Linked DNA regions of Prochlorococcus marinus CUG1416. The protein of the gene in region 1 interacts with the protein of each later gene in a pairwise test. Links are inferred from orthologs where the notes say so. Each region holds a gene or a part of one and is shown in the gene's direction. Other genes may lie near its edges.

The links. The genes of interacting proteins can lie anywhere in the genome.
Region 2: the proteins of HA146_RS03045 (region 1) and sfsA interact in binary tests that used the Escherichia coli proteins (3 or more experiments, as listed by UniProt). The link is inferred for Prochlorococcus marinus CUG1416 from one-to-one orthologs.

Annotation. Positions count from the first base shown.
Region 1 is NZ_JAAORM010000002.1:310,692-316,194, forward strand. What follows is about bases 1,119-4,026. They hold HA146_RS03045 (glutamate-5-semialdehyde dehydrogenase), read left to right. Parts: upstream 1,119-1,871; coding sequence 1,872-3,182; downstream 3,183-4,026. Other genes in these bases: HA146_RS03040 (translocation/assembly module TamB domain-containing protein), read left to right, coding at 1,119-1,805; HA146_RS03050 (dihydroneopterin aldolase), read left to right, coding at 3,194-3,556; HA146_RS03055 (esterase/lipase family protein), read left to right, coding at 3,562-4,026. In the rest of the region: more of HA146_RS03040, read left to right, coding at 1-1,118; more of HA146_RS03055, read left to right, coding at 4,027-4,155; HA146_RS03060 (M3 family metallopeptidase), read right to left, coding at 4,148-5,503. UniProt on the Escherichia coli protein: Catalyzes the NADPH-dependent reduction of L-glutamate 5-phosphate into L-glutamate 5-semialdehyde and phosphate. The product spontaneously undergoes cyclization to form 1-pyrroline-5-carboxylate.
Region 2 is NZ_JAAORM010000002.1:32,489-37,332, forward strand. The notes cover bases 443-3,386. They hold sfsA (DNA/RNA nuclease SfsA), read left to right. Parts: upstream 443-1,516; coding sequence 1,517-2,257; downstream 2,258-3,386. Other genes in these bases: murJ (murein biosynthesis integral membrane protein MurJ), read right to left, coding at 443-1,445; HA146_RS01410 (ammonium transporter), read left to right, coding at 2,438-3,386. Also shown: more of murJ, read right to left, coding at 1-442; more of HA146_RS01410, read left to right, coding at 3,387-3,898; HA146_RS01415 (4-hydroxy-3-methylbut-2-enyl diphosphate reductase), read left to right, coding at 3,988-4,844. UniProt on the Escherichia coli protein: Binds to DNA non-specifically. Could be a regulatory factor involved in maltose metabolism.

The DNA of each region.
Region 1 (5,503 bases):
ATATCTTTTTGAAAAAACCAAGAGATTTTCTTGGTGGTTTGGATATGAATTTACTTTATGATCTTGATAAAAAATCTTTCTCTAGTGAAATTTCTTCCAATAATTCATCAATAAAAAATAACAAAATATTATTTAATAGAGGACTAATTGAATTTAATAATTCTTTTTTTGATATTGATTTTTCCTTGCTAATAAATGACTCTGATGTACCAATTGATATTAAAGGCTCAATACCTATAAATAAATCAGATAACTTAGATCTAAGATTGATTGGGAATGGGAAATTTATTGAGTTAATAGATATTTTCGCTGATGAATACTTTACCTTTAAAGAAGGTGATGTGAATCTTAGAATGATAATAAAAGGAACCCTAGATAAGCCTATCTTAAATGGATTTGTCGCAATTAAAGATTCTGAAATTGATTTTTATAACAATATAATAAAAGACATTAATAGCCTGATAATTTTTGATTTTGATACTTTAGAGATCAAGAATCTAACAGCACAGGTTGAAGATTCTGGAAATATTTTTATAAGAGGGTCTTTGCCTTTTTATAGTCAAAATGATTTAGAGAAGGCTGAGATTAATTTGAAAACGAACAAATTCACTTTAAAGAAAGATAATTTTAATTTTTTAATAGATTCAAATATCGATTTAAGTGGATCATTTGAAAGTCCTGTTTTGGGTGGATATCTATCTTTTAATAATGGATTTATTAATTTTAATAGCACCAATCAAAATAATAAAAAAGAAGTCAATATTAAACGAAAAGAGGAAAAAAAAGATTGGCCAGAACTTTATTGGAATAACAATAAAAATATTGAAATAATTTCAAATGAAACAATTTTAAATTCCGTTCTTTTAGGAGAAAATTTGCCTAATTATTTGAATGATTTGAGTTTTAATAATCTTAAATTAAAGCTTGGACCAGAATTTAAACTTCAATATTCAGATATAGTTCAAGCTTATTTAGATACCAAATTAGACCTTAATATAAATGGAACTGTAGGAAAAGATTTAAATGCTAGGGGGCTTATTTATCTTAAAAAAGGTAGAGCGAATCTATATACTACCCCGTTTAAACTTGATAAAAATAAAGATAATTATATATTATTTGCATCAAGAAGTGGTGTAGTTCCATTTATTAACTTTTCTTTAGTTAGTAAAGTTCCAGATTCCATAATACCTATACGTGAAAATAATCAGGATTCGAATATTATATCAGCTGATCTTGATGCAGATGAGACTTCAAGTGGTTTTGGAGCGTTTGGAATTGGCAATACAAGGCTTATCAAAATTGAAGCTTCCTACGAAGGATTTCTAGATCAATTATCTTTTGAAGATGAAAATAAAAGAATCCAACTAAGGAGCACTCCAAGTTATAACAGGTCACAAATAATAGGCTTAATTGGAGGTAACTCCGCAAATTTAATAAATAGAGCATTTATTTCTCAACTTAATAATGCGGATGCTTTTAGTGAAAGATTTCAGTTATCTTTATATCCAGCTTTAATAGAAAATAATGATTCTCTTAATAACATTTTTTCTAATGAAAGTTTAGATATAGAAGATGATGGACAATCATCTTCTAATGAGGAATTTTCTTCTCAAGCTTGGGTAGCTGAACTAGGACTTGATATTACGGATGCGATAAATTTTGCCTTTCAAACCGTTCCAGGTAGAGATGACCTTTCACCTACAGGAATTTTGACCTTTCAGGCTAATCCAAACTTAGAATTATTAGGTTCTTATGATGCTAATGGGGATTGGAAAAGTCAAGTTCAATTATTTTTTAGATATTAATTCAGAAAGAAAGTTAGTTTAAAGAATCGTTAATTTGAATTATTATTAAATTAACTAGAAAAAATTATGACCAATATCTTTGAAGTTCCTAAACCAGGTAATGATCTTTTAGAAAAAGCTGATCAAGTTCGTTTGGCATCATTAAAAATAAGTCAGGCTGAAAATCAAATTAGAATTAAAGCCTTAAATTTTATGGCTGATTATCTAGAAAAAAATACTAAAGAAATTTTGGAGGCTAATATTGATGATTATAAAATAGCAGAAAAGAAAGGAATTTCTAAGGCTTTACTTTCTAGATTAAAGTTATCAAAAGAAAAATTAAATACAGGTATTGAAGGAGTAAGAAAAGTTGGAGACTTGGCGGATCCTGTAAATCAAGTTCAAATCAAAAGAGAGCTTTCCAATGGATTGATCCTAGAAAGAAAAACAGTGCCTATTGGCGTTTTAGGGGTTATTTTTGAATCTAGACCGGACGCTGTTATGCAGATTAGTTCTTTAGCAATAAGATCAGGGAATGGAGTAATGCTAAAGGGCGGTAGTGAAGCTAATTTAACAAATACTGCAATAGTCAAGGCATTACAGCAGGGGTTAGATAAATCAGGTCTTGATAAAAATGCAATATGCTTACTTACAAACAGAAAAGATAGTATGTCGATGTTAAGTCTTGAGAAATATATTAATTTAATAATTCCAAGAGGAAGTAATGAATTAGTTAAATTTATTCAAGAGAATACAAGAATTCCTGTGCTAGGTCATGCGGATGGAATTTGTCATTTGTTTATAGATAATGAGGCAAATCTGGAGATGGCTCTATCAGTCTCTTTGGACAGTAAAATTCAATATCCTGCAGCATGTAATGCTATTGAAACTTTATTAGTGCATAAAGATATTGCACCAGTTTTTCTAGAAAAGGCCATACCTTTGTTTAATGCTAATGATGTTAAATTAATTGGAGATAAAAGATCTGTTGAATTAGGGCTAAGTTATGAGGCTAGTCTAGAAGATTGGCAAACTGAATATTTAGATTTAATTTTATCAATAAAAATTGTTGAGAATCTTGATGAGGCAATCTCTCATATTCAAAAATTTAGTTCAAAACATACAGATGGAATAATCACTGAAAATTTAAGTACTGCTAATAAATTTATGAATGTAGTTGATAGTGCAGGTGTTTTTCATAATTGTTCTACTAGGTTTGCAGATGGGTTTAGATATGGATTCGGAGCTGAAGTTGGGATATCTACTCAAACTTTGCCCCCAAGAGGACCTGTAGGCCTAGAGGGTCTAGTTACATATAAATATTTCCTAAAAGGAAATGGGAATATAGTTGATGATTTTTCATCTGGCAAAGCTATCTATACTCATAAGGATCTTTAAGATTTTTGAAGATGGAAACATTTATAAAAATTGAGAAAATTGAACTTTGGGCGAGAGTTGGCGTTCTTGATGAAGAAAGGAATTTAGGACAACTTTTTAGTTTAGATATATTTTTGTGGACTGATTTTGAAAAATGTACTTTAAATGATGACATTAAAAAAACAGTTGATTATTCAAAATTAGTTGAAATTTTAAAAGATCAATCAAAGAAAATATATTGTTTTACAATCGAAAAATACTCAAGCTCAATTTTAGAAATTATTGATGCGGAGTTTAATCTTTCTAAAATTAAAATCATTCTGACAAAATGCAATCCACCAATAACTGGATTTGATGGGAAGGTGTCAATAGTAAGAATTCTTGAAAATAAGTAAAAGTTTTGGAAAAAAGAAATCCTATTATATTGATTCATGGTCTTTGGAATACTTCAAGTATTTTTTCTTCTATTACCTCAAAACTTGATGATATTGGAATTGAATATTTTGCCCCAACTCTTAAGCATTCATATGGAATGACTTCAATTTTTGATTTGACTAATACATTAAATGAATTAATTTTAGAGAAATATGGTTTAGCAAAAGAATTAGATATTTTGGGATTCTCCATGGGAGGGATAATTGGTAGGTATTGGATTCAAAAATTTAATGGTTATAAAAGAACAAGAAGATTTATATCTATAGGTTCTCCTCACAAAGGAACATTAATGGCTCAATTAGTACCTAAATACCCTTTTAGAGGAATATCAGAAATGAAAATAAATAGTAAGTTTTTGATAGAACTGGCAAAGAGTGATTTTTTTCTTGATGATATCGAGTGTATAAATTTCTTTACTCATTGGGATCTAATGGTTTTCCCTGGTTGGTGGACTAATTTAAATTTAGGGAAAAAAATATCAGTAAAAGTCTATAAACATAGAAATCTAGTAAGGAATAAATCTGTGATTGAGAAAATAATCGGTGAAATTATTATTTAGCTCCAGATAGACCCAAATGTCTTACTAAGGAAGCTGTTTGTGGCTCTCTTCCCCTGAATAGTTTGAATATATCTAATGGAGGTAAGCTTCCACCTAAGCTAAGTATTGTATCTTTAAATTTCTTTCCTATTAACTTTAAATTTTCAGTGTTTTCTAGATCAGCTTCTTCGAACATAGAAAAAGCATCAGCACTTAGAACCTCAGCCCATTTATATGAGTAATATCCTGCAGAATATCCGCCCGCAAATATATGGCTAAAACAACAAAGAAATTGATCTTCTGGAATTGGAGCAATAACAGTAGTTTGTTTTGCAATTTCTCTTCTTACTTCATCAGCTGTTTTACCTTCGTTTTTGTCAATACTACTGTGTAATCTGAGGTCTGTAATCGCAAAATGGAGTTGTCTAAGGGTAGCCATACCACAATTAAAAGTTCTATTTCTTAGAAGCTTTTCAAAATTCTCATTGGACAGTTTTTCTCCTGTTTTATAGTGCTTAGCAATATTCAAGAGTGTATTTTTATGAAAACACCAGTTTTCCATAAATTGACTTGGAAGTTCGACTGCATCCCATTCAACATTATTGATGCCAGCTGCTTGAGGAAAATTTACAGTGGTAAGCATGTGTTGAAGACCATGGCCAAATTCATGGAATAGTGTCTGAACTTCTTCAAAACTCATCAAACTAGGTTTGTCTTTTGATGGTGGTGTCTGATTACAAACAAGATAAGCTACCGGTAGGGTCTTTTTGCCAACATTATTTTTATTCAAGCATTCATCCATCCAAGCACCTCCTCTCTTAGATTCTGGACGAGAATATGGATCGAGGTAAAAAGATGCTATTTTGTTATCTTCTTTATTAAAAATATTAAAAAACAAAACATCATCATTCCATAGAGGTGCTTCATCAGTTGCTTCGACAACTTTAATTTCAAAAAGCTTTTCGCTTAATTTAAATAAACCTTTTAAGACATCATTTAGTGGGAACCAAGGTCTCAAAGACTCTTGATCTAAATTGAGTTTCTCCTTTCTAAGAAGTTCAGACCAATAACTAATATCCCATGGCTCAATATTCTGTGATTCTGGGAACCCATTGGCTTTAGAAAAATTATTGAGCTTTTCTAATTCAATTTTTGCAGTCTTATATGCTGGTTCTCTCAATTCTTCTAAAAGGTTTTCAACATTTTTAATTTCTTTCGCCATTTTCGTTGACAAACTTAGTTCTGCCCAACTTTTATAACCGAGAAGATTAGCCTGTTTAGTTCTGAGAGATAATATCTCTTCAATGATTGGAGAATTATTTTTTTCTCCTTGAGACGCCCTACCTACAAATGCCTTATACATTTTTTC
Region 2 (4,844 bases), 280 kb from region 1 along the record:
TTGAGAATATTAAAACAAAGTTTGCTATCTATAAATGAAGCTAATGACATGAGGGTAATTTTCTTTAATAAATTCAATTTAGGTAAATGGATTTCTTCATTTTGCAGATTGAAAGAAAGCAAAATACAAATTATAAAGTTGACTATTACTGAAGAGAAAATTATTCCTACAACTCCAAAATTATATGGTGAAAGATCCCCTAAATTCTTGATTGGTGCACCAATTAAAAACCAATCAAAAAAAATATTAAATATTATCCCTGCAAAAGACAACTTAAATGGGAATTTTGTTTTTTCTATTGAGTAGTAAGTTCTTACTAGTAAATCTCTATAAAGATAAAAAGGTATCCCAAAGGCATAAGCAATTAATATATTCTTCACTTTTAAAGTCGCTGAATAATCAAAAGCTCCTCTTTGAAAAACTAACTGTACAATTTGATTATTAAACGTTATGAAAAATCCAGTTAAAAAAATAGTTGTCAAGAAACAGTACTCTATTCCAGAGATTAAGTTTTTTTGGAACCCTCTGTTGTCTCTACAACTTCTCAATTGAGAAAATTTTGGAAGTAATGGCAAAATTATAGAGTTAGATAATATGCCTAAAGGAGCTTGCACGAGAAAGTTTCCGTAAGCCAGTCCCGATGCTGCTCCTTGAAAACTGGAAGCGAAAAACATATCAATAAAAACATTGATTTGACTTAGGCCTGATGAGATAGATGCTGGAATAATTAGTTTGAAAATCCTTCTCTCTTCATCTTTAAATAATTTGAAGTTTGACTCTAGTTTAAATAGACCAATTTTATTTATTTCCCAAATTTGAACAACAAACTGAATAAAAGTTCCTACCAAAGTTGCAAAAGCCAGTAATCCCGTATAAGTAAGGAAATTTGAAGATGTATTTTCATGGTTGAGAATCCAACTAAATACAATAAAAAAAATAGTAGTTACGCTTGTTATGGCTGGGCTTATACTTGATAAAAAGAATTTTCTTCGGGAATTTAAAGCCCCAAAGCTTAAACCTATGAAGCCAGATAAAGGGATACAAGGCGTGAGTATTTTTAATTGGTAAGTGGCAATAGATTTAGCTTCGTAACTTAAATTGGGAGCTAATAATTCAATTAATAAACTGGAATTAAAGTAAATAAATACAGCTAAACCTAATAATAATATGGAAAGTTTAATGCTTACTTTAGTTAGAATAATTGCCCCATCTTTTTTGCTAAGGGGAGTTAGAACTGCAACTACTGCATTATGTAAAGGGCCATTAATACCTCCTATTATTATTAGCAAAAAACCTGGAATTATATAGGCATAATTAAATGCGTCGTATGTTATGCCAACTCCGAAAGCAGCAGCTATAAATATTTGTCTTACACATCCAGCTAATTTACTAAGACCAGTACCAAATGAAATTGAAAAAATATTATTTTTTAAAATTGAATGCATTTGGATTTATCTAAAATTTTTCAAGAAGATTAAGTTTCAATTATATTTGATTTTTAACTGAAGACATATTTATGAATGATCGAATAATTGAATTTGATCCATTAATTGAAGGGATTTTAATTAAGAGGTATAAAAGGTTCCTTGCGGATATTGAATTAGAGAGTGGAGAGGTAATAACGGCTCATTGTGCTAATACAGGTCCAATGAAGGGACTTTTGACCGAGAGGGCAAAAGTAAGAATAAGTGTCTCACCTTCTCCAAAGAGAAAGTTACCTTTTACATGGGAACAAGTGTGTGTTTTAGATAGAAACAATAAGGAGGTTTGGGTAGGAATTAATACCCTATTTGCAAATAAGTTAATAAAAAAGGTTATTGAGAAAAACTTGCTAAAGGAAATAATTGGAGAAATAGAGACAATTAAATCTGAAGTTCCTTATGGAGAAGATAAAAAAAGCAGAATTGACTTCTTTTTAACTCCAAAATCTTCAAATCCTGATAATCGTAACATTTACATAGAGGTTAAAAATACGACATGGATTAAAGAAAATGTTGCTCTATTCCCTGATACAGTAACGAAAAGAGGCCAAAAACACCTCAAGGAATTAAAAGAAGTAATTCCTGAAAGTAAAAGTATTTTAGTATTTTGTATCACTAGAAAAGACGCTAGTTTCTTTGCTCCCGGAGACGATGCAGATCCCTTGTATGGCAAGCTTTTTAGACAATCTTTAAGCGCAGGAATGCTATCCATCCCATGTGCTTTTGAATTTCACAAAGACCACATAACATGGAATGGAATTAAACCTTTAATTTAAATAAAGATCTTGATATTTTGAAATCCAAAAAAAATCGGTTTTAAATTTAACAAATTTAATTTTGGGATGCAACTATAAAATTGGTAACAACGACTACTAGACACTAATTAGTTTTTTGAGCAAAATTGAATATGAAAGGAAACAGCACAAACTGTTTTTTTGCAGATCTAATTTTTTTTTATGACCACTGCTTTGCAAACGCCTCAAAGGCGCTCTAGGTCCAAATTACAAGATGCAAGTCTTGTTAATGGACCTATGCTCCTTTTGAGGAGTATTCGAGGATTTAGTTCAAACCGCTCTATGTTGTGGCTTGCAACTGTTCCTTTAGCTTTGTTTGGTTTAGGTATTTTTAATCTTTCAGCTCATGCAGCTGATTTACCTGAGTTGAATGCAGCTTTTCTTGCTAACAATTTATGGCTTTTGATCGCTACTATCTTAGTGATCTTTATGAACGCTGGTTTCGCTATGGTTGAGGCAGGTATGTGCCGTTCTAAGAACGCAGTAAACATACTTGCTAAAAACCTATTCGTATTTGCTCTAGCTGTAACCTCTTACTGGTTTATTGGCTATTCATTAATGTACGGAGGTAGTGTTGCTGACGGATGGCTTTATTTTGGAGGCTTATTTTTTGATCCAACAGTTACTGCAGATATGGTAACTGATGCTGGATTAGTCCCAACAGTTGATTTCTTGTTCCAGTCTGCATTTGCAGGAACTGCGGCAACTATCGTATCCGGTCTTGTTGCCGAAAGAGTTAAATTTGGAGAATTTGTTGTTTTTGCTATTGTATTAACTGCATTTATATATCCAATTGCTGGTAGCTGGAAATGGAATGGTGGTTGGCTTGATTCTTTAGGTTTTGTTGACTTTGCTGGTTCTTCAATTGTTCACTCAGTTGGAGCATGGGCAGGTCTTGTAGGAGCTATGCTTCTTGGACCAAGGATTGGTAAATACTCTGATGGAAAACCACAAGCTATGCCAGGCCATAATATGGCCATAGCAACTTTGGGTGCATTAGTTCTATGGATAGGTTGGTATGGATTTAACCCCGGTTCTCAACTTGCTATGGACCAATGGGTTCCATATGTTGCTGTAACAACTACTTTGGCAGCAGCAGCTGGAGCTATCGGAGCGACTGTTGTTTCAACACTAACTTCTGGTAAGCCTGATCTTACAATGATTATTAACGGAATTCTTGCTGGCTTAGTTAGTATTACTGCTGGTTGTGGTGATATGACTCTTGCTGGAGCCTGGTTTGCAGGACTAGTAGGTGGAATTATCGTTGTATTTTCTGTTGCAGCCCTTGATGCTGCTGAGATCGATGATCCTGTAGGTGCATTCTCAGTTCACGGAGTTTGTGGCGTATGGGGTACTTTAGTTATCGGTCTTTGGGGTACAGCTGTACAAGGAGATGGAGCAGGTATGGGATTGTTCAATGGTGGAGGTATTAACCTTCTTCTAGTTCAAGCTCTTGGTGCCGCAGCTTATGCTATCTGGACACTTGTTACTTGCTGGATTGCCTGGTCTGTAATTGGAGGATTATTCGGTGGGATCCGAGTATCTGAAGAGGAAGAGACTCAAGGACTAGATATAGGAGAGCACGGAATGGAAGCTTATCCAGACTTTGCATCTGCTAAATAATCTAATCTAAAATTCATTTTAGAAACCTGACTTATGTCAGGTTTCTTTTTTTTTACGAAAAATTATTTAAAATGTTGTAATATCTAAAGATGGATACTCAAGCCTTTAGAAGATCCCTTCATCATTCTGATAGATACAATAGAAGGGGTTTCGATTCTCCAACAAAAAGAGCTCAAGCCTTAGAAGAAGCTTATCAAAGCGATTTGATAAGTTCTATAAGAGATAATGGTTTCACTTACAATAAGGGAAGACTAAATATTAAGTTGGCTCAAGCCTTTGGTTTTTGTTGGGGAGTTGAAAGAGCTGTTGCAATGGCTTATGAGACTAGGAGACATTATCCTAATGAGAATATTTGGATAACAAATGAAATAATTCATAACCCTTCAGTTAATGATCATTTAAGAAAAATGAATGTGAAATTCATTGCAGCTAAAAATGGAATCAAAGATTTTTCGTTAGTTTCTAATGGGGATGTAGTTATATTGCCTGCTTTCGGAGCTACTGTTCAAGAAATGAAGCTCCTTCATGAGAAAGGATGTCATATCATAGATACAACTTGTCCCTGGGTTTCTAAGGTTTGGCATACTGTTGAGAAACATAAAAAACATGTTTTCACATCTATAATTCATGGAAAATTTAAGCATGAAGAGACTCTTGCTACTAGCTCATTTGCAGGGAAGTATTTAGTTGTACTTGATCTAGAAGAAGCAAATTATGTATCTGAATATATTCTGGGCAGAGGAAACAGAAATGAGTTCATGAATAAATTTGCTAAAGCTTGTTCTAATGGATTTGATCCTGATAAAGATTTAGATAGAGTCGGAGTCGCAAATCAGACAACTATGCTTAAGAGCGAGACCGAGGAAATTGGAAAGGTCTTTGAAAGAACGATGTTACAAAAATTCGGACCAGAAACTCTAAATAGTCATTTTTTGGCTTTTAATAC